DNA from 4 places in the Streptomyces sp. NPDC102279 genome. Region 4 is predicted to be linked to each of the others. Evidence: riboswitches for the same ligand, from Rfam matches in the RefSeq annotation. Region 4 holds a riboswitch; each other region holds the start of a gene.

Region 1 (7,178 bases), on a different contig from region 4:
CCATCCAGTCGTACGACAAGGAGCTGGGCTCGGCGACCGGCGCGCCCCCGGCGCAGATCCTGCTGGACGCGGTCGGCGCCACGTCAGGCAAGCTCCTGCTGCTGGTCGTGATCGGCGCGCAGCTCTTCTGCGGCATGGCGTCGGTGACGGCCAACAGCCGCATGATCTATGCCTTTTCGCGGGACGGAGCGCTGCCGTTCTCGAACGTCTGGCACACGGTGAACCCGCGCACGCGGACCCCCGTCGCTGCGGTCTGGCTGGCCGCGCTGGGCGCCCTCGTGCTCGGACTGCCCTACCTGATCAATTACGCGGCCTACGCGGCCGTGACGTCGATCGCGGTCATCGGCCTCTATGTCGCCTACGTCATCCCGACGTTCCTGCGGGTGCGCAAGGGCGAGGACTTCCAGCGCGGACCCTGGCACCTGGGCCGCTGGTCCCGCCCGATCGGGGTGGTCGCGGTCGGCTGGGTGGTCGTCATCACGATCCTGTTCATGCTGCCGCAGGTCTCCCCGGTGACCTGGGAGACGTTCAACTACGCCCCGGTCGCGGTTCTCGTCGTGCTCGGCTTCGCCGCGGCCTGGTGGCTGGCCTCGGCCCGGCACTGGTTCCTCAACCCCGGACACGAACGCAACATCGCCCGTGAGGCGCTCCGCAAGGGAGCGCCCGAACCGGTGGATCCCTGACCTTGTGCGCGTCCGGCGTGGCCGGGTCGCCGATACCCGATCGGAGTCCCGGCCGCGTCCGGCTATGCTCGGGGATGCATCGGCGCGTCCGGTGCGCCGCATCGGCCTCGTCCGGTGCGGGGACCCTTAGCTCAATTGGCAGAGCAGTGGACTTTTAATCCATTGGTTGTGGGTTCGAGTCCCACAGGGTCTACCGCGTGACAGCGCCCCGCCCGGTTTCCGCCGGGCGGGGCGCTGTCATGTCGTCAGGGCGCGGCGACCGCACTGGTGTCAGCCCGCGGTGAGCTCCGTGAGGCCGGTGAGCTCCGGCAGCGGCAGCGTGTGCTGGGTCTGGAGGACCTTGGCACGCAGGTACCGGACGTTGTGCGCGGTGGCGAAGACGCCCGTCGGGACGCGGTGGGAGACCGTGACGCCGAGGTCGCGCAGCTGCTCGGCCTTGTCGGGGTTGTTGGAGAGCAGGTCGAGCGTGTCGATGCCGAGGGCCTGGAGCATCTGGGCGGCGGCCGTGTAGTCGCGGTCGTCCTCGGGGAGGCCGAGGGCGGCGTTGGCGGCGTACGTGTCGAGGCCCTCGTCCTGGAGGGCGTACGCGTCGAGCTTGTTGTAGAGGCCGATGCCGCGGCCCTCCTGGCGCAGGTACAGCAGGACGCCGCCGCGGTCCGCGATCTGTTCCACCGCCTCGCGCAGCTGCGGTCCGCAGTCGCACCGGGCCGAGCCGAAGACGTCGCCGGTCAGGCACTCCGAGTGCAGTCGCACCAGCGGGTTCGTGCCGGGGTCGCCGAGGACGACGGCCAGGTGTTCCTTGCCGTCGACGAGGCCGTGGAAGGTGACCAGGTCCGCGTCGACGGAGTAGCCGTCGCCGAAGCGCAGGGGCACGCGGACGCGGGTGCGCACCGTGGCGGTGGGGTGGTCGCGCATGTTGTGTCTCCGTCCAGCGGGTTCGTACGGGACGGCGCCTGCGGATTGTGCTTCAGATTTGAAGCACACCGTCCGGGACGAGACACTACATCTGCTTCAAAGTTCAAGCAACGGGTTGCGCGTCGTCCACGCGCCGTCTCCGGCGTCCCTCACGACGAACAGGAACGCCGTCGCCACGGCAGATCTTCCCCGCGCGCCGCCGAGTCCTCGTCCTGGATCGCCCGGGTGATGGCCCCGCAGATCTCCTCCAGCTGGCCCACCTGCTCGGCGGTCAGCCGGTCGAAGACCGCCGCCCGGACCGTCGCGACGTGCCCGGGCGCGGTCCGCTCCACGAGATCCATGCCCTCGTCGGTGAGCACGGCCACGTGGCCGCGCCGGTCGGTCGGGCAGCCCTCGCGGCGTACGGTGCCGTCCTTCTCCAGCCGCGTCACGGCGTACGTCAGACGGCTGCGCGTGATCTTCAGCGTCTCGGCCAGCTCCGTCATCCGCAGCCGTCGCTCGGGCGCCTCGGACAACCTGGCCAGGATGGAGTAGTAAAGGTGGGACATGCCCGCCTCGGCCTGGAGTCCGCGGTCGATGGTGTCCTCCAGGAGGGAGCTCGCGGAGATGTACGAGCGCCAGGCGCGCTGTTCGGCGGGGGAGAGCCAGCGGGTCGTCATGAGACCAGTCTAGGTATTGTTTAAAACTTGAACCACTGTGTGAGTGCGACCGGAGGAAACGCCCCGATGCCCCGTCCCCACGTCCTGTTGTCCGCCGCCGTCTCCCTCGACGGCTTCCTGGACGACACCGGGCCCGAGCGGCTGCTCCTCTCGGGCCCGGCCGACTTCGACCGGGTCGACGAGGTGCGGGCGTCCTGCGACGCGATCCTGGTCGGCGCCGGCACCCTGCGCGCCGACAACCCCCGGCTGCTGGTCAACTCCGCCGAACGCCGCGCGGCCCGCGTCGCCGACGGGCGTCCGGAGTATCCGCTGAAGGTGACCGTCAGCGGCTCGGGCGACCTCGACCCGGAGGCGCAGTTCTGGCACACGGGCGGCGAGAAGGCCGTCTACTCGACCGACGAGGGCGCCCGGCGGGCCGCCGGCCTGCTGCACGGCCTGCCCGGCGTCGACATCGTCCCGACCGGACCCGAGCTGGACTGGCGTGTGCTGCTGGAGCATCTGCACGACGTCCGGGGCGTACGCCGTCTGATGGTCGAGGGCGGCGGACGGGTCCACACCCAGCTCGTACGGGAGGGACTCGCCGACGAACTGCAGCTCGCCGTCGCGCCGCTCTTCGTCGGGCAGCCGGACGCGCCGCGACTGTTCGGGACCGGGGCCTATCCCCCCGGCCGTATGCGGCTCGTCGAGACCCGGCCCGTCGGGGACGTCGTCCTCATCCGCTACGTCCCCACCGCGCCCGGCACCGGCCGGACCGCCTCCGCCGCCGACCGGCGGTGGCTGGCCCTCGCCTGCGAGCTGGCGGCCTCCTGCCCGCCCTCGGAGACCGCGTTCAGTGTGGGCGCCGTGGTCGTCGCGGCCGACGGGACTGAGCTGGCCCGCGGCCACTCCCGCGAGGGCGACGACCCCGTGGTGCACGCCGAGGAGGCCGCCCTCGCCAAGATCGACCCGGCCGACCCGCGGCTGCCCGCCGCCACCGTCTACAGCAGCCTGGAGCCGTGCGCCCGCCGTGCCTCCCGGCCCGCACCCTGCGCCCGGCTCATCCTCGACGCCGGCGTACGGCGGGTCGTCACCGCCTGGCGCGAGCCCGACACCTTCGTCACCGATGCCGACGGCAACGGGCTCCTCGCCGCTGCGGGCGCCGACGTCGTCCTCCTGCCCGAGTACGAGGAGATCGCCAAGGCGCCCAACCGCCATCTGCTGGACGGGGCCGAGCACCGAACGGCCTGAGGGAACCCGCACGGCCGCGGTCGCTTGGGGCCGCTCGTGGGCCGACGCGGAGGGGCGGGCGACGCGTCGCCCGCCCGGTGGACGGCATGTGGAAGCGGAGCGTGTTCTGAGGGTCCCGCGGATGGCGTACACTGGTTTTAACGACGCGGGGTGGAGCAGCTCGGTAGCTCGCTGGGCTCATAACCCAGAGGTCGCAGGTTCAAATCCTGTCCCCGCTACTGAAGGCCAAGGGCCGGAACTCGGATTCACGAGTTCCGGCCCTTGGTGTTGGTACGGGCTCCCTTTCGCGGTCTCCTTTGCCTCTGCCGCTGTGCCGCTGTGCCGCGCCGTGCCGTTCCCGGGCTCACCCCGAAGAGCGGCGGAATCCCTCGGTCGGGCCACACCGGTCGCCCGCCGCCCCTGCTCCGGGTCTGCTGGACGTGTGGGTCAGCCAGGAGGTGAGGAGCGGACCGGAGAACTCGACGACCGGGCCGACCGCCCGCCCCTCGGTGATCCGCGGGCGACGGGGGTCTCCGGTGCTTCGGGTGCGTCCGGACCCGCGGGCGATGCCGGAACCGGTCCGGCGCGATGGCGTACGGGCCGTATCTCCTCCGTGCGCGCCCTCGTGCGAGCCCTGCCCGTGCTGCTGGTCATCGGCGGGACCTTCTACGACTACTTCACGCCGGGCGAGTTCACCGCAGCCCCCCTCTTCACGGCCGCCACCCTGATCGCCGCGCCCCTCTACTCGCTGCGCGGCACCGTCCTCACCGGCGCCGCCGCCGTCGGCGCGCTGATCCTCGTGCACCTGCGCCTCGGCATCGTCCTGCGGATCGACGCGGTCACCGAGGTCGTCACCGTCGCCACGGCGGCCGTCCTGGGCATCCTCATCAACATCCTCGTCCGGCGCAGCGACGAGCGGCTCGACTCCGTCTGGGAGATCGCCGAGTTCGCGCAGCGGGCCGTGCTGCCCGAACCCCAGGCGCGGATCGACGGCCTCGACGTCGCCGCGCGCTACGAGGCGGCCCAGGCGGACGCGTTCATCGGCGGGGACCTGTACGCGGTGCAGGACACCCCGTACGGCGTGCGGCTGGTCGTCGGGGACGTACGCGGCAAGGGGATGACGGCGGTCGCCGCCGTCGCCGTGGTCATCGGCGCGTTCCGGGAGGCGGCGGAGCAGGAGGCGACCCTGGAGGCGGTCGCGCAGCGGCTGGAGCGGGCACTGAAGCGCGAGGGCACCCGGCGCGACAACCTCGACGCCGTCGAGGGGTTCACCACTGCCGTCCTCGCGGAGATCCCGCACGACGAGGAGATCGTCCGCGTCGTCAACCGGGGGCATCCGCCGCCCCTGATGCTGCATCCCGACGGCACCCTCCTCCCGCTCACCGGCGGGCCCGCCGCGCTGCCCCTGGGGATGAGCGACCTGGGCGGCACACCCGACCGGGCGGTGCCGGCCCGTTTTCCGCACGGCGCGATCCTGCTGCTCCACACCGACGGGCTGTCCGAGGCCCGGGACGTGCGCGGGGAGTTCTACGATCCGGCCGCGCGGCTGGCCGGGCGGGTCTTCCCAGGGCCCGACGCGCTGCTGAACACCCTCGCCGACGAGGTCCGGCGGCACACGGGCGGCGCCCTCAGCGACGACATGGCGCTGCTCGCCGTCCGGCGCGGCTGACCGTCCGCGGAGGCCTTTCTTGATCGTTGTCACGAGGGGTGACCGAAGCGTGTCCCTCCGCATAACGACTGACGTACCGTCAAATGAATCCGTGTCGACGGGATGAGGCCAACTCGCCCGTTTTTCATCGCCCATGACCCCAAAGTCCTGGCCAAAAAGCGTTAATGATCAGTCTGAACAGCTTGGAATCAGGTGGCCAGGTCTATTAACGTTCGATAACGCAGCGCGGTCGTCCCAGCCGTCACAAGAGATGGCTCCGTGCGCATGCGCCGAATCCCGCAAGGGAACCGGGGAACCACCAACTTGGGGTGAATCGAGCGTATTCCGCCGTGGCAGCACGGTGGGTATACGCGCGTAGGAGACCTTCCTGCTCCGAACCCGTCAGCTAACCCGGTAGGCGAGAAGGAAGGAAAGGAGTGCGCCCACGTGGCGTCCAACCGGCCTGCTCAGCCAACCTCGTTCGCGCCGAATGACACACAGTCCTTCGGCTTCGCCTACGGCAAGGACGAGGGACCCTGGGAGGAGTGGAACCCCACCGAGGATTCCGTCCGTCCCGTTCGTGGCCGGCACCGCGTGGGAAAGCAGCGCGGCGGAGGACTCGCCCGCAGCTCCACGGTCCTCGGTGTAGGCGTCATCGCCGCAGTCGGCGCCGGTGGCATGGCCACCGCGGCGCCCGGCAAGGCGCCGGTCTCGATCTCGCTGCCCGACCTGTCCTCGGTCACCCACTCGGCCAAGGCCCTGATCAGCGACGGCGCCGAGGCCCCCAAGGGCTCCACGACTCCGCTCACCGGCGCGGGACTGACCACCGCCGACACCGCCCAGGGCACCACGGACGCCGGTGAGGCCCTGCGGGCCCGCATCATGCAGCAGGCCGAGTCGCAGCAGAACCAGGCCGACAGCGCCACCCAGGAGGCCGCCGAGACAGCCGCCGCGAAGCAGGCCACCGCGCTCGCCACCAAGCAGCAGGACGACGCGAAGGCCAAGGCGGACGCCGCGAAGAAGAAGGCGGAGGAGGAGGCCAAGGCGAAGGCCGAGGCCGAGCGTCTCGCCAAGCTCGCCAAGAGCTACTCGCTGCCGACCTCCTCGTACACCCTGACCTCGCGCTTCGGTGAGGCCGGTGCCCTGTGGTCGTCCGGCTACCACACGGGTCTCGACTTCGCGGCGCCCACCGGCACGCTGATCAAGGCCATCCACAGCGCCACCGTCACCGAGGCGGGCTGGGCCGGATCGTACGGCTACCGCACGATCCTCACCCTCGACGACGGCACCGAGCTGTGGTTCTGCCACCAGTCGTCGATCAGCGTCAGCGTCGGCCAGAAGGTCGCCACCGGCGACGTCATCGGCCGCGTGGGCGCGACGGGCAACGTCACCGGGCCGCACCTCCACCTGGAGGTCCACCCCGGCGGTGCCGCCACCGGCATCGACCCGATGGCGTGGCTCCAGGGCAAGGGCCTCAACCCCTGATCCGTACGGACTGCTGACCGGCGGCCGGCTCGCGGGGGACTCCTGCGACCGGCCGTTTCGGCGGGAGGACCGGGGCGCGCGGGATGCATGTGGAATACAGGCATCCTGTGCGGGCGTTGAATCACCCCATGACTTCTCTTCGCAAGCTCGGCTCCTCCGACCTCGAGGTCTTCCCGCTCTCGCTGGGCGGCAACGTCTTCGGCTGGACGGCGGACGAGACCCGGTCCTTCGCCGTCCTCGACGCCTACGCGGCCGCCGGCGGCAACTTCCTCGACACGGCCGACTCGTACTCGTCGTGGGTCGACGGCAACGAGGGCGGCGAGTCCGAGTCGATCATCGGCACGTGGCTGAAGGCCCGCGGCAACCGTGCGGACTTCGTCGTCGCCACCAAGGTCAGCCAGCACCCGGCCTTCCCGGGGCTCTCCGGCGCCAACATCAAGGCCGCCGCCGACGCGTCGCTGCGCCGCCTGGGCACGGACCACATCGACCTCTACTACACCCACTTCGACAAGACCGAGGTGCCGGTCGACGAGATCATCGGCGCCCTCGACGAGCTGGTGACGGCCGGCAAGGTGCGGCACA
Region 2 (7,178 bases), on a different contig from region 4:
ACGGCAGCTCTCACCAAGGAGCTGGAGGCGTGCAAGGAGGACGCCCCACACGCCGACGAACACAGCATGTGGGGCGTCCTCCGCTACGTGCGGGAGCCGGACTCCGAGAGCTGACCCGGGCTACACCGGGCCCGCCACCACCGACACCGTCCGGCCCAGGGAGATGCCCGAGCCGTCACGGCGCGGGTCGATCTCCGGCAGGTCGACGGGCGTGCCGTTCCTCTGCGCCGCGCGTCCCGGCGTCGGGCCCGTCCAGGCGAGGGACAGGCAGTCCTCGCCCTTCAGGAAGCGCTGGCAGCGCACGCCGCCCGTCGCGCGTCCCTTGCGGGGGTACTGGTCCAACGGGGTCAGCTTGGCCGTGGTCTGGACGGAGTCGTCCAGCGTCCCGCGCGAGCCGGCCACCGTGAACACCACCGCGTCCACTGCCGGGTCGACGGCCGCGAAGGAGATCACCTTCGCGCCGTCGGTCAGCTTGATGCCCGCCATGCCGCCCGCGGCACGGCCCTGCGGTCGGACCTGCGAGGCCTGGTAGCGCAGCAACTGGGCGTCGTCCGCGATGAAGACCAGGTCCTCCTCGCCGGTGCGCAGCTCGACCGCGCCGACGATCCGGTCCCCGTCCTTGAGGGTGATGACCTCCAACTCCTCCTTGTTCGAGGGGTAGTCGGGCACCACACGCTTGACGACACCCTGCTCCGTGCCGATCGCCAGGCCGGGCGACGACTCGTCGAGCGTGGTCAGGCAGATCACCGTCTCCTTGGGCTCCAGGGTGGACAGGAACTCCGAGACCGGGGCGCCTCCGGAGAGGTTGGGCGCCGCCGCCGTCTCCGGCAGCCGTGGGAGGTCGATCACGTTCAGGCGGAGGAGACGGCCCAGGGACGTGACGACGCCGATCTCGCCGCGTGCCGTCGCCGGCACCACCGAGACGATCACGTCGTGCTTGGTGCGCTTGCCGTCCGGGTCCTGCTCGAAGGGGTCGCCGTTCGCCGTGCGGGCCAGCAGTCCCGTCGAGGACAGCAGCACCCGGCACGGGTCGTCGGCCACCTGGAGCGAGACGGTCGGGGCCGGCGAGCCGGCGGACTCCAGGAGCACCGTGCGCCGGTCGGTGCCGAACTTCTTGGCCACCGCGGCCAGTTCGCCCGAGACGAGCTTGCGCAGCTCCGCGTCCGAATCGAGGATCCCGGTCAGCTCGTCGATCTCGCCCGTCAGGCGGTCGCGCTCCGACTCGAGCTCGATGCGGTCGAAGCGGGTCAGGCGGCGCAGCGGCGTGTCCAGGATGTACTGCGTCTGGATCTCGGAGAGGGAGAAGTGCTCGATCAGGCGTTCCTTGGCCTGAGCCGAGTTGTCGCTGGAGCGGATGAGGCGGATGACCTCGTCGATGTCCAGGAGGGCGACGAGGAGGCCCTCGACCAGGTGCAGCCGGTCGCGCTTCTTGCCGCGCCGGAACTCGCTGCGACGGCGGACGACGGTGAACCGGTGGTCGAGGTAGACCTCCAGCAGTTCCTTGAGGCCGAGCGTGAGCGGCTGGCCGTCCACCAGGGCCACGTTGTTGATACCGAAGGACTCCTCCATCGGCGTCAGCTTGTAGAGCTGCTCGAGGACCGCCTCCGGCACGAAGCCGTTCTTGATCTCGATGACCAGACGCAGACCGTGGGCACGGTCGGTGAGGTCCTTCACGTCGGCGATGCCCTGGAGCTTCTTCGCGCCGACCAGGTCCTTGATCTTGGCGATCACCTTCTCCGGGCCGACGGTGAAGGGCAGTTCGGTGACGACGAGGCCCTTGCGGCGGGCCGTGACGTCCTCCACCGACACCGTGGCGCGGATCTTGAAGGTGCCGCGGCCCGTCTCGTAGGCGTCTCTGATCCCGGAGAGGCCGACGATCCGGCCGCCGGTGGGCAGGTCGGGGCCCGGGACGTGCTTCATCAGGGTCTCGAGGTCGGCCCCCGGGTACCGGATGAGGTGCCGGGCGGCCGCGATGACCTCGCCGAGGTTGTGCGGCGGCATGTTGGTGGCCATACCGACGGCGATGCCCGACGATCCGTTGACCAGGAGGTTCGGGAAGGCGGCCGGAAGGGCCACCGGCTCCCGCTCCTGGCCGTCGTAGTTGGGCGTGAAGTCGACCGTGTCCTCGTCGATCGACTCGGTCATCAACGACGTCGCGTCGGCCATCCGGGCCTCGGTGTAACGCATCGCGGCCGGCGGGTCGTCGTTGCCGAGCGAGCCGAAGTTGCCGTGGCCGTCGACCAGGGGCACGCGCATGGAGAAGGGCTGCGCGAGTCGCACCAAGGCGTCGTAGATCGACGCGTCTCCGTGCGGGTGGAGCTTACCCATGACCTCGCCGACGACGCGGGCACACTTCACGTAGCCGCGGTCGGGGCGCAGGCCCATCTCGTTCATCTGGTACACGATGCGACGGTGTACCGGCTTGAGGCCGTCGCGGGCGTCCGGCAGGGCTCGCGAGTAGATGACCGAGTACGCGTATTCGAGGAAGGAGCCCTGCATCTCGTCCACGACGTCGATGTCGAGGATCTTCTCCTCGTACGAGTCGTCGGGCGGCGGGGTCTTCGTGCTGCGGCGGGCCATCGCTGCTGCGGCTCCTTCACAGTCTCTGCCGGGGCATGAACGGGTTCTGACGCGCACCATTGTGGACCGCCCCGCTGACAACGCGGACCGCGACCCGTCCGTAGCGGCCTCCCGGAGCGCCCCGAGGCCCCTGTCACGACCGTTCCCGAGACGTCGTCGTGGCCGCCGCCTGACCCCTGCCGCACCCACCCCGCCCCCGTGTCCGGAAGGTTCTCGGGGGCGTGCGAGGGGCGCTCGCGGTTCTCGCTCTCGGCGTACGAGGTGCGGGAACTTCGCCAGGCGTCCACACGCTTGCATACAGTGGCAGGACCGACAGGAATGACGCAGTTCCGCGATCGAAGGGACGTACATGCCCATGGGTCACACGGCCACAGCTGAGGCAGGCTCCGGCGGCCTGACAGCGACCGAGCACCGCCTGGCCAACGGCCTGCGTGTGGTGCTCTCCGAGGACCATCTGACCCCGGTCGCGGCGGTGTGCCTCTGGTACGACGTCGGCTCGCGCCACGAGGTCAAGGGCCGGACCGGGCTCGCCCACCTCTTCGAGCACCTGATGTTCCAGGGCTCCAAGCAGGTCCACGGAAACGGGCACTTCGAACTCGTCCAGGGCGCTGGTGGCTCGCTCAACGGCACGACGAGTTTCGAGCGCACCAACTACTTCGAGACCATGCCCACCCACCAGCTGGAGCTCGCGCTCTGGCTGGAGGCCGACCGCATGGGATCGCTGCTCGCCGCGCTGGACGACGAGTCCATGGAGAACCAGCGCGACGTCGTGAAGAACGAGCGCCGCCAGCGTTACGACAACGTTCCGTACGGCACAGCGTTCGAGAAGCTGACCTCGCTCGCGTACCCCGAGGGCCACCCGTACCACCACACCCCGATCGGGTCGATGGCGGACCTGGACGCGGCGACCCTGGAGGACGCCCGCGCGTTCTTCCGCACGTACTACGCGCCCAACAACGCGGTTCTGTCGGTCGTCGGCGACATCGACCCGGAGCAGACGCTCGCCTGGGTCGAGAAGTACTTCGGCTCCGTGATCGGACACGACGGCAAGCCCGCCCCGCGTGACGGCTCGCTGCCCGAGACGATCGGCGAGCAGCTGCGCGAGGTCGTCGAGGAAGAGGTCCCGGCGCGCGCCCTGATGGCCGCCTACCGCCTCCCGGAGGACGGCACGCGCGCGTGCGACGCGGCCGACCTGGCCCTCACCGTCCTCGGCGGCGGCGAGTCCTCCCGGCTCTACAACCGGCTCGTACGCCGTGACCGCACCGCCGTCGCCGCCGGCTTCGGCCTGCTGCGGCTCGCCGGCGCGCCCTCCCTGGGGTGGCTGGACGTGAAGACGTCCGGTGACGTCGAGGTCCCGGTCATCGAGGCCGCCGTCGACGAGGAGCTCGCCCGGTTCGCCGAGGAGGGTCCGACGGCCGAGGAAATGGAGCGCGCGCAGGCCCAGTTGGAGCGCGAGTGGCTGGACCGCCTCGGCACGGTCGCGGGCCGGGCGGACGAACTGTGCCGGTACGCCGTCCTGTTCGGCGACCCGCAGCTCGCCCTGACCGCCGTACAGCGCGTCCTGGAGGTCACCGCCGAGGAGGTCCAGGAGGTCGCCAAGGCCCGCCTGCGTCCCGACAACCGTGCCGTGCTCGTCTACGAGCCCACCGCCCCCGAAGCCACCGACGCCGCTGACGACACCGACGAGGAGGCGGCGAAGTGACCGAGCTCGCCACCATGGACTTCCATCCGCAGCCCCAGGCCGGCCGGCCGAAGCCGTGGGCGTTCCCCGCCCCGGAGCGCGGCACCCTGGACAACGGCCTGACCGTCCTGCGCTGCCACCGCCCCGGCCAGCAGGTCGTCGCCGTCGAGGTGATCCTCGCCGCGCCGCTGGAGGCCGAGCCCGCGGGCTTGGACGGCCTCGCCACGATCATGGCCCGCGCCTTCTCCGAGGGCACGGACAAGCACTCGGCCGAGGACTTCGCCGCCGAACTGGAGCGCTGCGGCGCCACGCTCGACGCGCACGCCGACCACCCCGGTGTCCGGCTGTCCCTCGAAGTGCCCGTCTCGCGTCTGCCCAAGGGCCTCGGCCTGCTCGCCGACGCCCTGCGCGCACCGGCCTTCGCGGACAGCGAGATCGAGCGCCTGGTGCGCAACCGGCTCGACGAGATCCCGCACGAGACGGCCAACCCGGGCCGCCGCGCGGCCAAGGAGCTCTCCCGGCAGCTGTTCCCGGCGACGGCGCGCATGTCGCGCCCGCGTCAGGGCACCGAGGAGACCGTCGAGAAGATCGACTCCGCGGCCGTGCGGTCCTTCTACGAGAAGCACGTACGTCCCGCGACGGCCACCGCCGTGGTGGTCGGCGACCTCACCGACGTGGACGTGGACGCGCTGCTCGGTGACACCCTCGGCTCCTGGACCGGCTCGACCGCCGAGCCGCGCCCGGTGCCGCCGGTGAACGCCGACGACACGGGCCGGGTGATCATCGTGGACCGCCCCGGCGCCGTCCAGACGCAGCTGCTGATCGGGCGGGTCGGCGCCGACCGGCACGACCGTGTGTGGCCGGCCCAGGTGCTCGGCACCTACTGCCTCGGCGGCACCCTCACCTCGCGCCTGGACCGTGTCCTGCGCGAGGAGAAGGGCTATACGTACGGGGTGCGGGCGTTCGGCCAGGTCCTGCGTTCCGCGCCGGACGGCACCGGTGCCGCGATGCTCGCCATCAGCGGCTCGGTGGACACCCCGAACACCGGCCCGGCGCTCGATGACCTGTGGAAGGTGCTCCGCACCCTCGCGGCCGATGGACTGACCGACGCGGAGCGCGACGTCGCCGTGCAGAACCTGGTGGGCGTGGCGCCCCTCAAGTTCGAGACCGCCGCGGCCGTCGCGGGCACGCTCGCCGACCAGGTCGAGCAGTACCTGCCGGACGACTACCAGTCGACGCTCTATCAGCAACTGGCCGCCACCGGCACGGTGGAGGCCACCGCGGCCGCCGTCAGCGCCTTCCCGACGGACCGTCTGGTGACCGTCCTGGTGGGCGACGCCGCACAGATCGAGGAGCCGGTCAGGGCCCTCGGCATCGGTGAAGTCACCGTGGTCACAGCCGAGTAGGGCCGTGTGACCGAGATGGGCCCTGGTGACTGAAGAGTCACCGGGGCCCTCTTTTACGCGGACATCACCCCCAAGATGTCCGTATTGGTACGGACGTTGCCTTCTGTGCTGTGGGATGCGCTACAAAAAACGTGATCCGTTTGTTGTTCGAAAGAGGTCGCGTTTAGCGTCAGTGCGGCTGTTCGTCAGGCAGTGCGCCGCGCCCGCGGCACCGGACAGTCATCGCCGAGTCCCCGCATGGCGCGAGCCAGGGGAGCCGGGGACCCACACGTAGTCCCTGGGGTGAATCGGACGCCCTCCCCGGAGGGGGTCCGTAGGAGACCTTCCTGCTCCGAACCCGTCAGCTAACCCGGTAGGCGAGAAGGAAGGAAAGGATCAGCCCTTACATGGCGTTCACCTGTGGCACCGGGAAGCATCGTCGTCCGAGCCGCGTGCAGCGCACCACGAAGAACGCCGTCGGCGTCGCGGCCCTCACCACCACCGGTGTCCTCGGAACCCTCGCGGCACCCGCGTTCGCCGCCGAACCGTCCGCCGAACAGACCGGGCTGAACCAGGCCATCACCATCGGTGACTCCGTCGCCGAGCAGATCGACGCGCAGGCCGACGCCCAGCAGCACGCCGCCGACGTGGCCGCCGCGCGGGAGAAGGCCGAACAGGCCGCGCGCAAGAAGGCCGCCGAGCAGGCGGCGAAGGCCCGCGAGGCCAAGGAGCGCGCCGCCCGCGCCGCCGAGCGCAAGCGCCTCAACACCTTCGTCATGCCGATCACCGGCTCGTACGTCTCCACCGGCTACAAGACCGGCGGCAGCCTCTGGTCGTCCGGCAGCCACACCGGTGTCGACTTCCACGCGGCGTCGGGCACCTCGGTGCACACCGTCGGCGCCGGTACCGTCGTCACGGCCGGCTGGGGCGGCGCCTACGGGAATCAAGTAGTGATCAAGATGCACGACGGCACGTACACCATGTACGGGCACCTGTCGTCCATCGGTGTCTCGGTGGGCCAGACGGTCACCCCGGGCCAGCAGATCGCGATCTCCGGCTCGACCGGCAACACCACGGGACCGCACCTCCACTTCGAGGCGCGCACCACCGCGGAGTACGGCTCCGACATGGACCCCGTCGCGTACCTCCGTTCGCACGGCGTGAACGTCTGACGACCGCTTCGCGGCTTCTCCACCGTTTTCGTTGCCCCGGCTCACCGAGTCGGGGCATCGTCGTTTCCGGAGGCCGTCTGTCCAAAAAATATCCATGGATTCAGGCCCCCCATCGGAAATTAAGGCTTCCTGCAATAGAGTCACTGAACAAGCGTCAATCGATGGCGTTTCGCGGGGATTAAGCGGAGGTCCGGTCATGCGTATTCCGGCGCACTCGGTATGCACGGCGATCCGCGACGACATCGTCGCGGGCGTCTACGAGCGTGGCGGCCGGCTCACCGAGGAACTGCTCGCGCGGCGCTACGGCGTCTCGCGCGTCCCCGTGCGCGAGGCCCTGCGCACCCTGGAGGCCGAGGGCTT
Region 3 (7,178 bases), on a different contig from region 4:
TCGCGTCGGGTTCCGCGGAGCGCGGGACCCCTCCGGAACGCGGCGCGAGGCGCGCCCGGAACGACTCCCCGGCCGTCTGACAAGGCCCTTTCGCTCTCAGCATGGGCCCCTTCCCGAGTGACGTACGTCCTGTACATTTTTTACAGATGTCGATCCATCGACCGCGAGGAGGGGTGCCCATGCACCGCCCGTCCGCCCGCCACGTCCTGCCCGAGTTCACCGAACGCACCGGCGCGGGACATCAGAGGCGGGATCCCTACGCGAAGCTGTTCGACGAGCGGATCGTGTTCCTCGGGACATCCATCGACGACACGTCGGCGAACGACGTGATGGCGCAGTTCACGCACCTCGAACACCGCGACCCCGACCGGGACATCTCGCTGTACATCAACTCGCCCGGCGGCTCGTTCGGCGCCATGACCGCCGTCTACGACACCATGCGCTTCGTCACCTGCGACGTGCGGACGGTCTGCCTGGGCCAGGCGGCGTCGGCCGCGGCCGTCCTGCTGGCGGCCGGCACCCCCGGCAAGCGGCTCGCACTCCCCGGGGCGCGGGTCCTCGTCCACCAGCCGTCGGTTGCGGACCCGGTCCACGGACGGGCGAGCGATCTGATCGTCCACGCCGAGGAGTTGACACGCACCCGCACGGCCCTGGAGGAGATGCTCGTACGGCACACCGGGCAGAGCCCCGAGCGGGTGACCGCGGACATCGGGCGGGATCTGCTCCTCGACGCGCCCGCGGCTCTGGAGTACGGGTTCGTCGACCGGATCGTGCCGAGCCGCGGGGCCTCGGCCGGCGCACCCGGCGCGAGGTGAGCGGCCGATGATCCCCGACCTCCCTCCGCTGCCCGCGCTGACCCGCGCGGAGGCCGAGCTGATCGACCGCTATCTGGACGTGGTCGACCTGGTGGGCCGGATCAACCCGGCCCACCCCGGCGACACCTACCGGGGGCTGCGCGCCGCCCAGGCACTGGTCGCCAAGGCGACGGCCCTGCGGGACGCGCTCGCGCTCATGCACCAGCGGGGCGAGAGCGAGGTGCACGCGCCGACCCTGGCTCAGGCGCTGCGCGTGCTGGACGGTGAGCGGCGGACCGCCCGGGTCACGATCCCGCCCGCGTCCGGCAGTTGAGGCACCCGCAGCCGGGTCCGGCGCGCACCGCGTCGCCGGACCGTCCGCGCCGCGACTCAAACGCACCAGATGGTGTACCCCCTGATGGCGTAGGAATCAGTCCTTTCTTGGACCCCTCCGACTTGCGCAACACGGAGGACAGAAAGGCGGAATGAGGGGTTCCGGTGCAGGTGCGGGGGTCGCCCGTGTCCCCAACACCCCTTCGAACAGAGGGGTGTCCACCCGAACGGGTGAGTGGTGAGTAAGCCCACAAAACACCGGTTCCGCTCGGATTTTCCGCCGTTCATGGGTGAAGATCCCTTCCGACGACAAGCCCCCGCCACAGCGGCGGGGCGGTCCGGGCGGACGCCGAGTCCTGCCGCCGCCCGGATGCCCGGTCGACAGAAGTGGATCGGCAGGAGTGGAGGACCCAGCACGACGGTCCGCCGGAGCAGCATTCCCGGCGGTCCTTGGGGTGAAGCCGCAGCAGCGGCCGGGCAACTTCGCCAGCCCGAATCCGACAGGTCATCCTTCACAGGCGGCTGACGAAGGGTTGCGCATGACTGCGCTCAATCGTGTCCCGTCGCTGTGGACCAGGGCCGGTACGGCCTCGGCCCTCACCATCGCCGCCGTCGGCGGCAGCCTCGTGGTCCCTGGTGTCGCACCCGACGCCCAGGCGGCCACGACCGCGACGAAGGCACTCCAGGTCGCGGCCTCGAAGCACGGCGCCCCGTACAAGTACGGCGCCACGGGACCGCACCGCTTCGACTGCTCCGGGCTCACGCTCTACTCGTTCAAGAAGGCGGGCAAGAAGCTGCCTCGAACGGCCGCGGCGCAGTACAACAAGACACACCACGTCTCCGCCTCGCATCGCAAGGCCGGGGACCTCGTGTTCTTCCACTCGGGCCGGAGCGTGTACCACGTCGGCATCTACGCCGGGAAGGGAAAGATCTGGCACTCCCCGAAGACCGGGGAAGTGGTGAAGCTCCAGAAGATCTGGACACGGAGCGTCTGGTACGGGCGGGTCAGCTGACCTGCCCCTGGGCGGCGGCGGGGGCCGCCGCCCAGGGAACACCTCCGTCCGGCAGCCTCGTCGGCGTGCCCCCTGGCCGACCGTGCGCCGGACGGCCGGTGACCGTCCCCTCCGCCCTCCGGCGGCGCCCTCTCAGCCCCTCAGCGGCTCCAGGAGCAGCACGAGGCCGAGCACGGTGAGCGCACCGCCGGTGACGGCCTCCACGGCGCGTGCGGCACGCGGCCGGCGCAGCCACCGTCCCAGCCGGTCCACGAGCAGCGCGACCACCGGGAACCACACCAGGGCCAGCACGACCACGATCAGCGCCAGGAGCAGCGTCCGCGGCATCGCGGGGCTGCCCGACGGCACGAACTGCGGCAGCAGGCTGAGAAAGGTGATCGGCGCCTTCGGGTTGAGTGCGTTGGTGACGAAGCCCTGCCGCAGCGGTCGAGCGGCCGGTCCGGCCGGCGCCGCCCCACTCGCACCCGCGCCCGGCCCCGCCCCGTCGTCCGTCGAGGGCGTACCCGTCCCGTCGGCCCCGCGCGGCCGCCCCAGCGCGTGCACGGTACGCAGGCCCAGGTACAGCACGTAGGCGCCGCCGAGCAGCTGGAGCGTCCGGAACAGCGCCGGAACGGCCGTCAGGACCGCGGCGACCCCGGCGACGGCCAGCGCCGTGTGCAGGAGCAGGCCGCCCGCGATGCCGAGGGCGCACGCGACTCCGGCCCGTCGCGAGACGAGGGCGTTGCGTACGACGACGGTGAAGTCGGCCCCGGGCATGGCGACCATGCCGGCGGCGACTCCGGTGAAGGCGAAGAGCTGTGCGTCCATGGCCCCAGGTTCACCCGCGCGGGCCTTCAGCAGGTATGTCGAATATCCTGGGATTGCCTTAAGCATTCGTTTAGACCGCGGGGAGAGGTCATCCACAGACCCCTCCCCTTCGGTACGGAAGAGGCCTCTGGGTACGGGAGAGCGGCACATGTACGACCCGACGCGACTGGCCGCGCTGGTGGCGGTGGCCGAGGCGGGCTCGATCACCCGGGCCGCCGAACGGCTCGGATACACGCCGCCCGCGCTCTCCCAGCAGGTGGCGAAGCTGGAACGGGAGGCGGGGGCCACGCTGCTGGTGCGCTCGCACCGCGGGACGCGGCTCACCGGCGCCGGCGAGCTGCTGGTGGCGCGGGCCCGGCGGGTGCTCGACGAGATGGAGCTGGCCCGGCACGAACTCGCCCGGTTGGCGGGCCTGTCGGGCGGGACACTGCGGCTCGGCACCTTCCAGACGGCGGGCATCCATCTGCTGCCGCCGGTGCTCAGCGCGTTCCGCCGGGCCCATCCGGACGTGGAACTGGCGGTCGCCGACTACGAACCTCCGCACGGGATCGCGGCGGTCGCGTCCGGCGAGGTGGACCTGGCACTCACGCACACCTACGAGCCCGCACCGCGTGTCCCGCTGCCCTCGTCCGTCGCCGTCGAGCCCGTCCTGGTCGAGGAGTTGGTCCTGGTGACCGCTCCCGGGCACGTGCTCGCGGCCGGTTCGGGGCGGCTGCCCCTCGCGGACCTGGCGGGCCAGCCGCTGATCAGCATGGCGCCGGACCACCCACCGCGGCAGGCCGTGGAGGCCGCTCTCGCCCGGGCCGGTGCCACTCCCGCCGTGCTCGTCGAGACGCCGGGCTACGCCCTGGTGTGCGCGCTGGTCAGCGCCGGGCTCGGGGTCGCGGTCGTGCCGGAGATGGTGGCGTCGACCGCCGCGACTCCGGTGGGGACGCGGCTGCTCGACCCGGGAGACCTGCGCCGCACGATCTCGGTCGTCCACCGCGCCGACGGGACCACACCCGCCGCCGACGCGTTCCGCGCCCTGCTGCGCGGCGCGTTCGGTCGCGTCGGCCGCGGACACCCGTACGGCAACCGTCCGCAGGCGTAGGTCCGCACGCGTCCCGGCCACTCGTCGCACCCGGGTTTCGCTCGCCCGTCGCGCCGTGCGGGTCCGGATGCCTGTCCGCCCGACTGCCGCGCGTCCGGCCGGAGACGGGGTCCGCGCGGTGGCTCTATGCCTCGGGTGGCCCCCCGGCCGCGACCCGCTGGACCGGTACCGTCCAGGGGAGTTCGATGGAGACCGTCTTGCCGCCCTCGCGGGTGGCGCGGACGCTCAGTCTGCCGCCGCACTCGTTGGCGAGCCAGCGGATGATCACCATGCCGCGGCCGTTGTCCTGCTGGACCGCCGCGGGCAGTCGCTTCGGGAAGCGCGGATGGCTGTCGGTGACGCCGATCCGCAGGCGCTCCTCCCGGTCGAGGCACACGTCGACCGTGAAGGTGGGCGACTGCCCGAAGGTGTGCTGAACGGCGTTGGTGGCCAGTTCGGACACGATCAGGCGGACGGTCTCACCGACTTCGGCGTCGCCCGGCAGGCCCCATTCGGCCAGCACTTCCGCGACGAATTTACGGGCCACGGAAACCGAGACGGCTTCGCTCGGCAGGGTGACGGCTGCTTCCTGGTGATCTGCCATGGCGAGGTCGTCCCTTTCCCACGGGACCGGAGTCCGACACGGAGCGGATGGTTCGAGTACGGTCCCGGACTGGTGCTTGCGCCAGACTGCCATTAGCGGGCCGGTCGCGGGTGCGATCCACCGAGTAATGCATATATCTGTCGCTCGATGCGGTGAACTCTGCGTCGGCAGAGCGTATTCGGGCGGCTTGGAAGGAGTAAGGAGAACGGCCATGCAGCACGGTCCCGCGGTGCGCCGCCGCAAGCTCGGTGCCGAACTGCGCGCCCTGCGCGCGGGCACGGGTCTCACGAGCGGCCAGGCGGCCCGCCTGCTCGGCTGGCACCAGTCGAAGGTGAGCCGCATCGAGACCGGTACCAGCGGGGTGAAACCGGCCGACGTGGAGCGCCTGTTGGACGCATACGGTGTCGGTGAACCCGAACTACGCGAGCTTCTGGTCGTGTTGGCGGGATCCGAGGGCAACGGCCGGCACCACTGGTGGCACGCGTACCGGGGAGTGCTGCCGCCGGCATACCGCGACTTCATCAGTCTGGAGTCGGGCGCGAGTGGGATGCGCACCCTGGAGACGTCCGTCGTACCGGGCCTGTTGCAGACGCCCGACTACGCCCGCGCGGTGACGCGGGCCGCCGTGGACGGGCTGGAGGAGAGCAAGCTCGACACCTTGGTCGAGGTCCGGCTGGCCCGGCAGGACGTGCTGCGCGCCGATCCCCCGCTGGAGTTGTGCGCCGTGCTCGACGAGGCGGTGCTCCGAAGGGAGGTGGGCGGCCCCGAGGTGATGGCACGCCAGCTGAGCCGGCTGTGCGAGGCCGCGGCACTCCCCCAAGTCCGGCTCCAAGTGCTGCCGTTCGCCGCCGGAGCACACATCGGGATCACCGGGCCTTTCGTTATCTTCTCATTTCCGAACACAACTGATCTGGATGTGGTTGTTCTCGACCACTTGACGAGTAGCCTCTACCTCGAACGGAAAGAAGACCTTCAGGCCTATACGGAGGCCTTCAACACCCTTCAGTTCCACGCCCTTTCGCCCGAGGACTCGTTGGACTACATCGCCGGGATAGGTGACGGCGCGTAAGGAGGCACCCCCATTGTCTGCATCGCCTCGGTACGTACCCTCCAGCACTTCACTGCGCGACGTGCGATGGCTGCGCAGCAGCCGCAGCACGGGAATGAACAACTGCGTCGAGACGGCGCGCCCCGGCTCCGGACCGTGGTCCGGGTCGGTCGCGGTACGCGATTCCAAGAATCCGGCAGGCCCCGCCCTGCTGTTCGCCCCTTCCGCCTGGGAGGGGTTCATCACCGGCCTGGCCTGACCGCGGGCCGGTTCACCGGTTGCGGCTGATCACGTCCACCGCGTGCTCGATCTGCTCCTCGGAGAGGTCCGCGCGGGCCGTCAGCCGCAGCCGCGACACGCCGTCGGGCACCGACGGGGGACGGAAGCAGCCGACGGCGAGGCCCGCCTCGCGGCAGTCGGCGGCCCAGCTGAGGGCCCGTTCGGGGGACGGTGCCCTCACGGAGACGACGGCGGCGTCCGGCCGTACCGCCGACAGCCCTTCAGCGGTCAGCCGGGTGTGCAGCGCCGTGGCCACCGCGCGCGCCCTCGCCGCCCGGTCCGGTTCACTGCGCAGCAGTCGCAGCGCGGCCAGCGCCGCTCCCACCGCCGCCGGCGCGAGGCCGGTGTCGAAGATGAAGGTGCGGGCCGCGTTGACGAGGTGGTCGATGACCGCCGCCGGGCCGAGGACGGCTCCGCCCTGGCTGCCGAGCGACTTGGACAGCGTGACCGTCACGACGACGTCCGGGTTCCCGGCGAGCCCCGCCGCGTGCGGGGCACCCCGGCCTCCGTCGCCGAGGACACCGAGCCCGTGCGCGTCGTCGAGGATCAGTCCGGCCCCGTACTCCCGGCAGGCGAGGGCCAGTTCGGTGAGCGGTGCCGCGTCCCCGTCCACCGAGAACACCGTGTCGGAGACGGCGACGGCCGGGCCCTCGTGAGTGCCGAGCGCCTTGCGCACACCGGCGGGGTCCGCGTGCCCCACGACCTGGGTGGTGCCGCGGGCGAGCCGGCAGCCGTCGATCAGCGAGGCGTGGTTGCCCGCGTCCGAGACGACGAGCGAGCCGTGCGGGGCGAGGGCGGTGACGGCGGCGAGGTTGGCCGCGTAGCCGGAGGAGAGGACGAGTGCGGACTCGAAGCCGCAGAAGTCGGCCAGCTCGCGTTCCAGTTCGGTGTGGAGTTCGGTGGTCCCGGTGACGAGCCGGGAACCGGTCGCGCCGCCGCCCCAGGTGCGCGCCGCCTCCGCGGCGGCGGCCGTGATCCGCGGATGGCGGGCCAGACCGAGGTAGTCGTTGCTCGCGAGATCGAGCAGCGGCGAGTCGGCGGGGCGCGGGCGCAGGGTCCGTACGAGACCGGCGGCGCGGCGCGCCGCGGCCTGCTCGTCGATCCAGCCGAACGCCATGTGTCCTCCGGACCGTCGTGACGGGTGTTTTGTAGGCAGTGCACAGACCCTAGCGGCCGGACCAGCCGCCCAGGATGTGGCAATACCCACACGTCGAACCCACTCTGTTGTCCG
Region 4 (7,178 bases):
GTGGTCGTCCCGCTGCTCCAGCGGCACCGCATTCTCACCCAGGTGTCCGGCGACCACCTGGAGGTGATCAAGCTGATCCCGCCGCTCGTCATCGACGAGGGGGACGTCGACCGGTTCGTGGAGGCCTTCACCGCGGTGATGGACGACGCGCACAGCGGTGGCGGCCTGATGTGGGACTTCGGGAAGACCCTGGTGAAACAGGCGGTCGCGAACCGCTGAGTCTTTTTGCCTCTGGGGCAAGAAAATTGCCCCAGAGGCAATCCTCGGGCTCAATGGACACATGAGCCCTGCCGATCCGGGGACGGCCGACGAACCGTCCGACGAGCTGCACGCCGTGGCGCCCCAGCTCCGTGCGCTGCGCCGCCGCGCCTCCCTCACGCTGGAGGCCGCCGCCCGCGCCGCCGGACTCTCCCCGGCGCACCTCTCCCGGCTGGAGACCGGTCAGCGCCAGCCCTCGCTGCCCATGCTGCTCGCCGTGGCCCGGGTCTACGGTACGACGGTCTCCGAACTGCTCGGCGAGACGATCGCCGACCGCGACGCCGTCGTGCGGGCCGCCGACATGGACCCGACGCCTGCCGGCGGCTGGATCTACCGGCAGGCCGGCTCCTCCGGGCGAGGTATGCAGGCGCTGCGCGTGCACGTCCCGTACGGCTCGCAGGGCGACATCGTGCGGGTCCATCCCGGCGAGGAGTGGCTGTACGTCCTCGAAGGGCGGCTCCGGCTGCGCCTCGGGGACACCGCGCACGTCCTGGAGCCCGGCGACAGCGCGCACTTCGACTCGCTGACCCCGCACCGCATCGCCGCCGCCGAGCGCGCCGGAGCCGAGCTCCTCTTCGTCCACACCCTGCTGCAGAGCCCGACCGCCGCGCTGTGCCTCGGCCCGGCGACGGGCCACCCGATCCCGGGAGAGACGTCATGACCGAACCCACCGAACCGCGCAAGCCGTCCATGGAGGACAAGTTCCCGCGAGCCCTGTGGGTCCGGCTGATCATCTACGTGGCCGTCGGACATCTCTTCGCGGCCTTCGTCTACCTGCTCTTCACGCTGGGCGCGCAGAACCAGTAGCCGGCCGCCGCGACGTGCGGGTGCCGACTCAGTCCAGCAGGCGCTCTCGCAGGCGGTCGCGCAGCTCAGGGGTCAGCCCGAGCCCCTTCTCCAGGTAGGCGTCGACCCCGCCCCAGGTCTCCTCGATCGTCTCGAACGCCGCCGTCAGATACTCCGCGCGCGCGTCGAAGAGCGGGCTGAGCAGTTCCATGACCTCGGGGGAGTACGCGGTGGCGGCGGAACTGCTGCGGTGCACCTTGTAGCGCCGGTGCGTGGCGTTCGACTCCAGGTAGTCGGCGACGATCGCGTCCCGCTCGACGCCGAGGGCGAGCAGGGTGATCGCGATGGACAGCCCCGCCCGGTCCTTGCCGGCCGCGCAGTGCATCAGCGCGGGCACGCCGTCCTCCGCCATCGAACGCAGCACCCGGGAGTGTTCCGCGGTGCGCTCCGTGATGATCGCGCGGTACGAGCCGATCATGCGGGCCGCCGCCCTGCCGTCGCCGAGGATGGCGCGCAGCTGGTCCAGGTCGCCCTCACGGACCATCTTCCAGAACTCGCTGCCGTCCGCCGGGTCGGTCAGCGGGAGGTTGACGTTCCGCACGCCCGGCAGTTCGACGTCCGGGCCCTCCAGCTTCTGGTCCGCCGCGTTGCGGAAGTCGAAGATCGTGTGGAGGCCCAGGGAGGAGAGGAACGCGGCGTCCTCCTCGGTGGCGTGCGCGAGGTGGCCGCTGCGGAACAGCTGTCCCGGGCGCACGCGCCTGCCGTCCGTGGTGGGCAGGCCGCCCACGTCGCGGAAGTTGCGAACTCCGCCGAGCTCGGGCTCGGTCGACGGGACCTGCTGCGTCACGGGGGCTCCTCATCTTCGGCCGCGGGCCCGCCGGACGGGGCCGGTCGGCGCCCGGCGGCTGGTGTCTTCGGTCGCGCATCCGACGATACGACATGGGTTCCTGGGGCAATGAGTTGTCCACAGGCGTTGCCTCGCGGCCACGACTGCCCCGATGATGTTGATCCCTGATCGCACCTGTTCGTATCTGTGGGGGATTGATGATAGAGATCGGCGCGGCCGGCCGGACCTGGCTCCTCACCGGAACGACCAGCGGCTACGCACTGCACCTCACCGAACGCGACGAGCTGCTCCACCTGCACTGGGGCCCGCGGATCACGCTCGCCGACGCCGAGGCGCTCGCAGCCCGGCCGGCGCCGCCGTACCGGCCCTTCGACTCCCCGCTCGACGGGCGCGAGGAGTACCCCGTCGAGGGCGGCCCCCGCTTCGTCCGCCCCGCCCTCTCGGTACGGACCGAGGAGCGCCGCGGCACCGAATGGCGCTTCGAGGACGCGGTGACCGAGGGGGACGAGCTGCGGCTGCGCTTCTCCGACGCCGGGCTCGGCATCACCCTCCACTACCGGCTGCGCGGCGACGTCGTCGAACGCCGTGTCACGCTCGCCAACGGCGGAAGCGAGAGCCTGGAGCTGCTCCGCGCGGACTCCGCGACCTGGACCCTTCCCGAGCGGGACGGCTGGCGGCTGTCCCAGCTGCACGGCCGGTGGGCCGCGGAGTCCCGGCTGGTGCGCTCGCCCCTCACCTACGGCGAGAAGATCATCGGCAGCCGCCGCGGCCACACCGGACACCAGCACCTGCCCTGGGTGGCCCTCGACAGTGAGGCCACCGAGGAGAGCGGCGAGGTGTACGGATGCGCGCTCGGCTGGTCCGGCTCCTGGCGGATCTCCGTCGCCCAACTGCCCGACGCGCGCGTGCAGATCACCGGCGGGCCGGGACACGACGACTCCGGGCTGCTGAGCCTCGGGCCGGGGGAGACCTTCACGACGCCCGTCTTCGCCGGGCTGTGGAGCGACGGCGGGTTCGGCGGCGCGAGCCGGGCGTGGCACGCGTACCAGAGGACGTACGTCGTCCCGGACGCGGAGCGGGACCGGCCGGTGCTGTTCAATTCCTGGGAGGCCACCACCTTCGACATCTCGGAGGAGCAGCAGCGGGCGCTCGCCCGGCGCGCGTCCGCGATGGGCGTCGAGCTGTTCGTGGTCGACGACGGCTGGTTCGGGGCCCGCACCGACGCCCACGCCGGACTCGGGGACTGGACGCCCAACCCGGACCGCTTCCCCTCCGGGCTCAAGCCGCTCGCCGACGACGTGCACGCCCTCGGCATGGAGTTCGGCATCTGGGTCGAGCCCGAGATGGTCAACCCCGACAGCGACCTCTACCGCGCGCATCCCGACTGGGTGCAGTACCAGTCGGGGCGAACCAGGACGGAATTCCGCAATCAACTCGTACTGAACCTCGCTCGGCCGGACGTTCAGGAGTACCTCTGGGGGCGGCTCGACACCCTCCTCTCCGGCGCGCCGATCGACTACGTGAAATGGGACTTCAACCGCTCCTTCACGGACGCGGGCTGGCCCGGCGAGCGCTATCCGCAGAAGCTCTGGGTGGCCCACGTCGAGGCCTTCTACGCCCTCCTCGACCGGCTGCGCGCGGCGCACCCCGGCGTCGCCTTCGAGTCGTGCTCCGGTGGCGGCGGCCGGATCGATCTCGGTGTCATGGCCCGTACCGACCAGGTGTGGACCTCCGACAACACCGACCCGCTCGACCGGCTCGCCATCCAGCACGGCTTCAGCCAGATCCATCCGGCCCGCGTCATGGCCGCCTGGGTCACGGACAGCCCGAACAGCCTGCTCAACGGCCGGGTCAGCTCGCTGCGCTTCCGCTTCGTGAGCGCCATGGCCGGGGTCCTCGGCGTCGGCGGCGATCTCACCCGGTGGAGCGCGGAGGAACTGGCGGAGGCGCGGGACTGGGTCGAGCTGTACAAGGAGATCCGGCCGGTCGTGCAGCAGGGCGACCTCTACCGGCTGCGACCCCCGGAGAGCGGCCTGAGCGCCGTCCAGTACGTGCTCGGCGACGAGGCCGTGGTCCTCGCCTGGCTCCAGGCGCAGCACCACGGAGTGCGGCCCGCCCCGGTCAGGTTGCGCGGGCTCGACCCGGCGGGCTTGTACGAATGGGTCGAAACGGGCGAAGTGCACCGTGGCGCGGTGCTGCTGCACCACGGCCTGGACGCCGGACTGCGAGGCGATCTCGATGCGACGGTTATCCGCCTGCGTCGCATCTGACTGTTCTGTCCGAAATGGCGCCTTCATTGCAACTGGCCCTGGAATAAGGCGACGTGAGTCGGGTCGCGTGAGCAGCGTCATATTCGTGACGATGTGTTGCCGTCGGGATTTCGTAACCGGCCTTTGTTTCCGGGCGGATTGAAAACCCGGAAAGATCGTCATTCCACGGAGGGTGACGGTGAATTCCGCATGGATCAAGAAAGGCGAGCACACAGAATCCGCACACAGTTGTCGGCGCGCTCGCATCTCGCTTACGTTCTGCCTCAATCCGGACGGACGCCCAATCCTGCCGCCGCCCGGAATCCGCACTCACCCGTACACGGCAGGAGCGGGGGACCCACAGGTTCCGCGCCTGGTCCGGTCTCCGGAACAGGCTAGGGGTACAGCCATGCAGCCGCGTGGCCGGGCATCTCCAGCCCGCACCCGACAGCTCACCTCGCAGGCGCCGGAGAGGAAAACGCCATGCCCGCGAAGGGTAAGCACCGCCGTCCCAAGTCCCTGCGTTTCACCCGCTCGATCGCCGTGGCAGGAACCGGTGGCGCCGCACTCGCGCTGCCGCTGCTGGGAGCCACCGGCGCCCACGCCGCCACCCCGGCCTCCGCGGTCACGCAGCACACGGAGAAGTCCGCGACCGTCGCCCCGGCCGCCGCGAAGGCAGGCACGTCGAAGACGTACGCGGTGAAGGCCGGCGACTATCTCGCCAAGATCGCCGACGCCCAGCACGTCAGCGGCGGCTGGAAGAAGATCTACTCGGACAACCGCTCCGCCATCGGCAGCGACCCGTCGCTGATCCACCCCGGTCTGAAGCTGTCCCTCGGCGCGAAGGCCTCCGCCCCGCAGGCCTCCGCCCCGGCGAAGCCCTCGGCCGCCAAGCCGGCCGCCGCGAAGCCCGCCGCTGCGAAGCCCGCCGCCGCGAAGCCCGCGGCCGAGAAGGCCGACACGGCGAGCACCGCCACCAAGACGGCCGCCACCACCAACAGTTCGGGCTACACCCTCCCCGTGGACGGCGCCACCATCGGCACCAACTACAAGGTGGCGGGCAGCATGTGGTCCAGCGGATACCACACGGGCACGGACTTCGTCGTCCCGACCGGCACCACCATCAAGTCCATCGCCGCGGGCACCGTCGTCTCCGCCGGCTGGGGCGGCGCCTACGGCAACCAGGTCGTCATCCAGCACGCCGACGGCCGGTACTCGCAGTACGCCCACATGTCGTCCCTGTCCGTCTCGGCGGGCCAGGCCGTGACCGAGGGCCAGCAGATCGGCCTCTCCGGCGCGACCGGCAACGTCACCGGACCGCACCTGCACTTCGAGATCCGCACCACGCCCGACTACGGCTCGGACATCGACCCGGTCGCGTACCTGCGCTCGCACGGTGTCGCCGTCGGCTGACGCCACCTCCGCCCGACCTGCTCCTGACGGCAGGCCAGCCTCCGAAGGCCGGACCCCACGATCCCCGGGGTCCGGCCTTCGGTGTGTTGCCGTGTCCGCCGGGGCCCCCATCGCGGTGGCAGCGCCAACAGCCCTGACGAGAGCCTTATTCCACGGTTGACCAACACTTGACGAGTGGCTTATCTCACCGGCCGTCAACCCTTCCCTACGGTCGCGTAGCTCACATCCGGAGGTGAATCATGGGCCGACGTGGCAGACGATTCGAAGAGTGACGACAGATCAGTGATCAGGTCGTACGTGGCGGTGGGGGACAGCTTCACCGAGGGCGTCGGCGACCTGGGGCCCGACGGGGCCTTCGTCGGTTGGGCGGACCGCTTCGCGGTTCTGCTGGCGGACCGGCGACCCGAGGGCGACTTCGACTACACCAACCTCGCAGTGCGCGGCAGACTGCTCGACCAGATCATCGAGACCCAACTCGTGCGCGCCAAGGAGCTCGGCCCCGACCTGGTCTCCTTCTCCGCGGGCGGCAACGACATCATCCGGCCCGGCACCGACCCCGACGAGGTCGCGGAGCGCTTCGAGCGAGCCGTCGCCGACCTCACCTCGGCCGTCGGCAAGGTCATGGTGACCACCGGCTTCGACACCCGCGGCGTGCCCGTGCTCAAGCATCTGCGCGGCAAGATCGCCACGTACAACGGCCATGTGCGGGCCATCGCAGACCGCTACGGCTGTCCGGTCCTCGACCTGTGGTCCCTCAAGACGATCCAGGACCGCCGCGCCTGGGACGGTGACCGGCTGCACCTCTCGCCCGAGGGGCACACCCGGGTGGCGCTGCGCGCCGGGCAGGTGCTCGGCCTCGAGGTGCCGGCGGACCCGGACCAGCCCTGGCCGCCGCTGCCGCCGCGCGGCACCTTCGAGGTGCGGCGCGACAACATCCACTGGGCCCGCGAGTACCTCGTCCCGTGGATCGGCCGACGCCTGCGCGGCGAGTCCTCCGGAGATCACGTGGCCGCCAAGGGCGCGCTCTCCCCGGACGACATCAAGACACGCATCGAGTCGGTTGCCTGACCGGGAACCACCCCGTTCACCGCGCCCCGGGCCCTTCGGGCCCGGGGCCGACTTGTCGGCGGACTCCGACGGTGTACCTGGTCAACGACGTGTTGGCCGCCCGTAGAGATCTTCGATCTGGCGCTCGGCGCGCGGACACGCGGCCATCATCCCGTTCGGCGTCTCGTAGCTGCTGGTCGGATGCTCCGCACAGGCGTTCACGCCGTGCCACGAACAGCCGCCCCGCCTCCCCACCGTGCCCTCGGGGTGCAGCTTTGCGTCGAAGGCGTACTTCGTGATGACCACGAGAGCCCCCGGGATGCGTGCGTCCGACGACTCGACGTCAGCGAGTGCGGACGCGTGGGAACAGGCCCGTTTCTGGGCGCTACCGCACCCCCGCCACCAACTCGGCCCTCTCCAGGCCCAGTTCGCGGGCCAGGGCCTCGTCCGCCCATTGCTGGGTCCGGGCTCGGGAGACCGTGCCGCCGTAGGCGGTCATCTGGACGGCCAGGCCGTCGAGGAGAGCGGTGAGGCGCAGGGCCGCGCCGAACGGGTCGGGGCAGTGGAACTCGCCCGCG

Evidence for each region. A riboswitch is a leader RNA that binds a small molecule or an ion and turns the genes downstream of it on or off. The one in region 4 is predicted to bind cyclic di-AMP.
Region 1: it holds a riboswitch for cyclic di-AMP, as region 4 does, so the genes downstream of both, ACIRQH_RS06865 (M23 family metallopeptidase) here and ACIRQH_RS06690 (peptidoglycan DD-metalloendopeptidase family protein) in region 4, are expected to answer to the same signal.
Region 2: it holds a riboswitch for cyclic di-AMP, as region 4 does, so the genes downstream of both, ACIRQH_RS36740 (M23 family metallopeptidase) here and ACIRQH_RS06690 (peptidoglycan DD-metalloendopeptidase family protein) in region 4, are expected to answer to the same signal.
Region 3: it holds a riboswitch for cyclic di-AMP, as region 4 does, so the genes downstream of both, ACIRQH_RS17860 (C40 family peptidase) here and ACIRQH_RS06690 (peptidoglycan DD-metalloendopeptidase family protein) in region 4, are expected to answer to the same signal.

What each region holds. Positions count from the first base shown of each region.
Region 1 is NZ_JBIWLU010000003.1:22,266-29,443, reverse strand. Features, by position in the region: gene ACIRQH_RS06900 (amino acid permease) at 1-683, shown strand, start outside; tRNA gene ACIRQH_RS06895 (tRNA-Lys) at 804-876, shown strand; gene ribA (GTP cyclohydrolase II) at 954-1,598, opposite strand; gene ACIRQH_RS06885 (MarR family winged helix-turn-helix transcriptional regulator) at 1,748-2,257, opposite strand; gene ACIRQH_RS06880 (dihydrofolate reductase family protein) at 2,324-3,484, shown strand; tRNA gene ACIRQH_RS06875 (tRNA-Met) at 3,629-3,702, shown strand; gene ACIRQH_RS06870 (PP2C family protein-serine/threonine phosphatase) at 3,906-5,132, shown strand; cyclic di-AMP (ydaO/yuaA leader) riboswitch at 5,390-5,547, shown strand; gene ACIRQH_RS06865 (M23 family metallopeptidase) at 5,559-6,596, shown strand; gene ACIRQH_RS06860 (aldo/keto reductase) at 6,725-7,178, shown strand, end outside.
Region 2 is NZ_JBIWLU010000018.1:123,631-130,808, forward strand. Features, by position in the region: gene ACIRQH_RS36720 (CobW family GTP-binding protein) at 1-114, shown strand, start outside; gene ACIRQH_RS36725 (DNA topoisomerase (ATP-hydrolyzing) subunit A) at 121-2,580, opposite strand; gene ACIRQH_RS36730 (pitrilysin family protein) at 2,936-4,282, shown strand; gene ACIRQH_RS36735 (M16 family metallopeptidase) at 4,279-5,667, shown strand; cyclic di-AMP (ydaO/yuaA leader) riboswitch at 5,881-6,041, shown strand; gene ACIRQH_RS36740 (M23 family metallopeptidase) at 6,054-6,818, shown strand; gene ACIRQH_RS36745 (GntR family transcriptional regulator) at 7,015-7,178, shown strand, end outside.
Region 3 is NZ_JBIWLU010000006.1:498,094-505,271, forward strand. Features, by position in the region: gene ACIRQH_RS17850 (ATP-dependent Clp protease proteolytic subunit) at 180-815, shown strand; gene ACIRQH_RS17855 (hypothetical protein) at 823-1,128, shown strand; cyclic di-AMP (ydaO/yuaA leader) riboswitch at 1,465-1,663, shown strand; gene ACIRQH_RS17860 (C40 family peptidase) at 1,667-2,140, shown strand; gene ACIRQH_RS17865 (LysE family translocator) at 2,273-2,947, opposite strand; gene ACIRQH_RS17870 (LysR family transcriptional regulator) at 3,096-4,037, shown strand; gene ACIRQH_RS17875 (ATP-binding protein) at 4,162-4,620, opposite strand; gene ACIRQH_RS17880 (helix-turn-helix domain-containing protein) at 4,832-5,689, shown strand; gene ACIRQH_RS17885 (DUF397 domain-containing protein) at 5,703-5,927, shown strand; gene ACIRQH_RS17890 (8-amino-7-oxononanoate synthase) at 5,940-7,064, opposite strand.
Region 4 is NZ_JBIWLU010000002.1:732,656-739,833, reverse strand. Features, by position in the region: gene ACIRQH_RS06715 (aspartate aminotransferase family protein) at 1-219, shown strand, start outside; gene ACIRQH_RS06710 (helix-turn-helix domain-containing protein) at 281-919, shown strand; gene ACIRQH_RS06705 (DUF6126 family protein) at 916-1,065, shown strand; gene ACIRQH_RS06700 (tyrosine-protein phosphatase) at 1,094-1,891, opposite strand; gene ACIRQH_RS06695 (alpha-galactosidase) at 2,089-4,161, shown strand; cyclic di-AMP (ydaO/yuaA leader) riboswitch at 4,462-4,619, shown strand; gene ACIRQH_RS06690 (peptidoglycan DD-metalloendopeptidase family protein) at 4,624-5,553, shown strand; gene ACIRQH_RS06685 (SGNH/GDSL hydrolase family protein) at 5,836-6,621, shown strand; gene ACIRQH_RS06680 (hypothetical protein) at 6,703-6,906, opposite strand; gene ACIRQH_RS06675 (TetR family transcriptional regulator C-terminal domain-containing protein) at 6,986-7,178, opposite strand, start outside.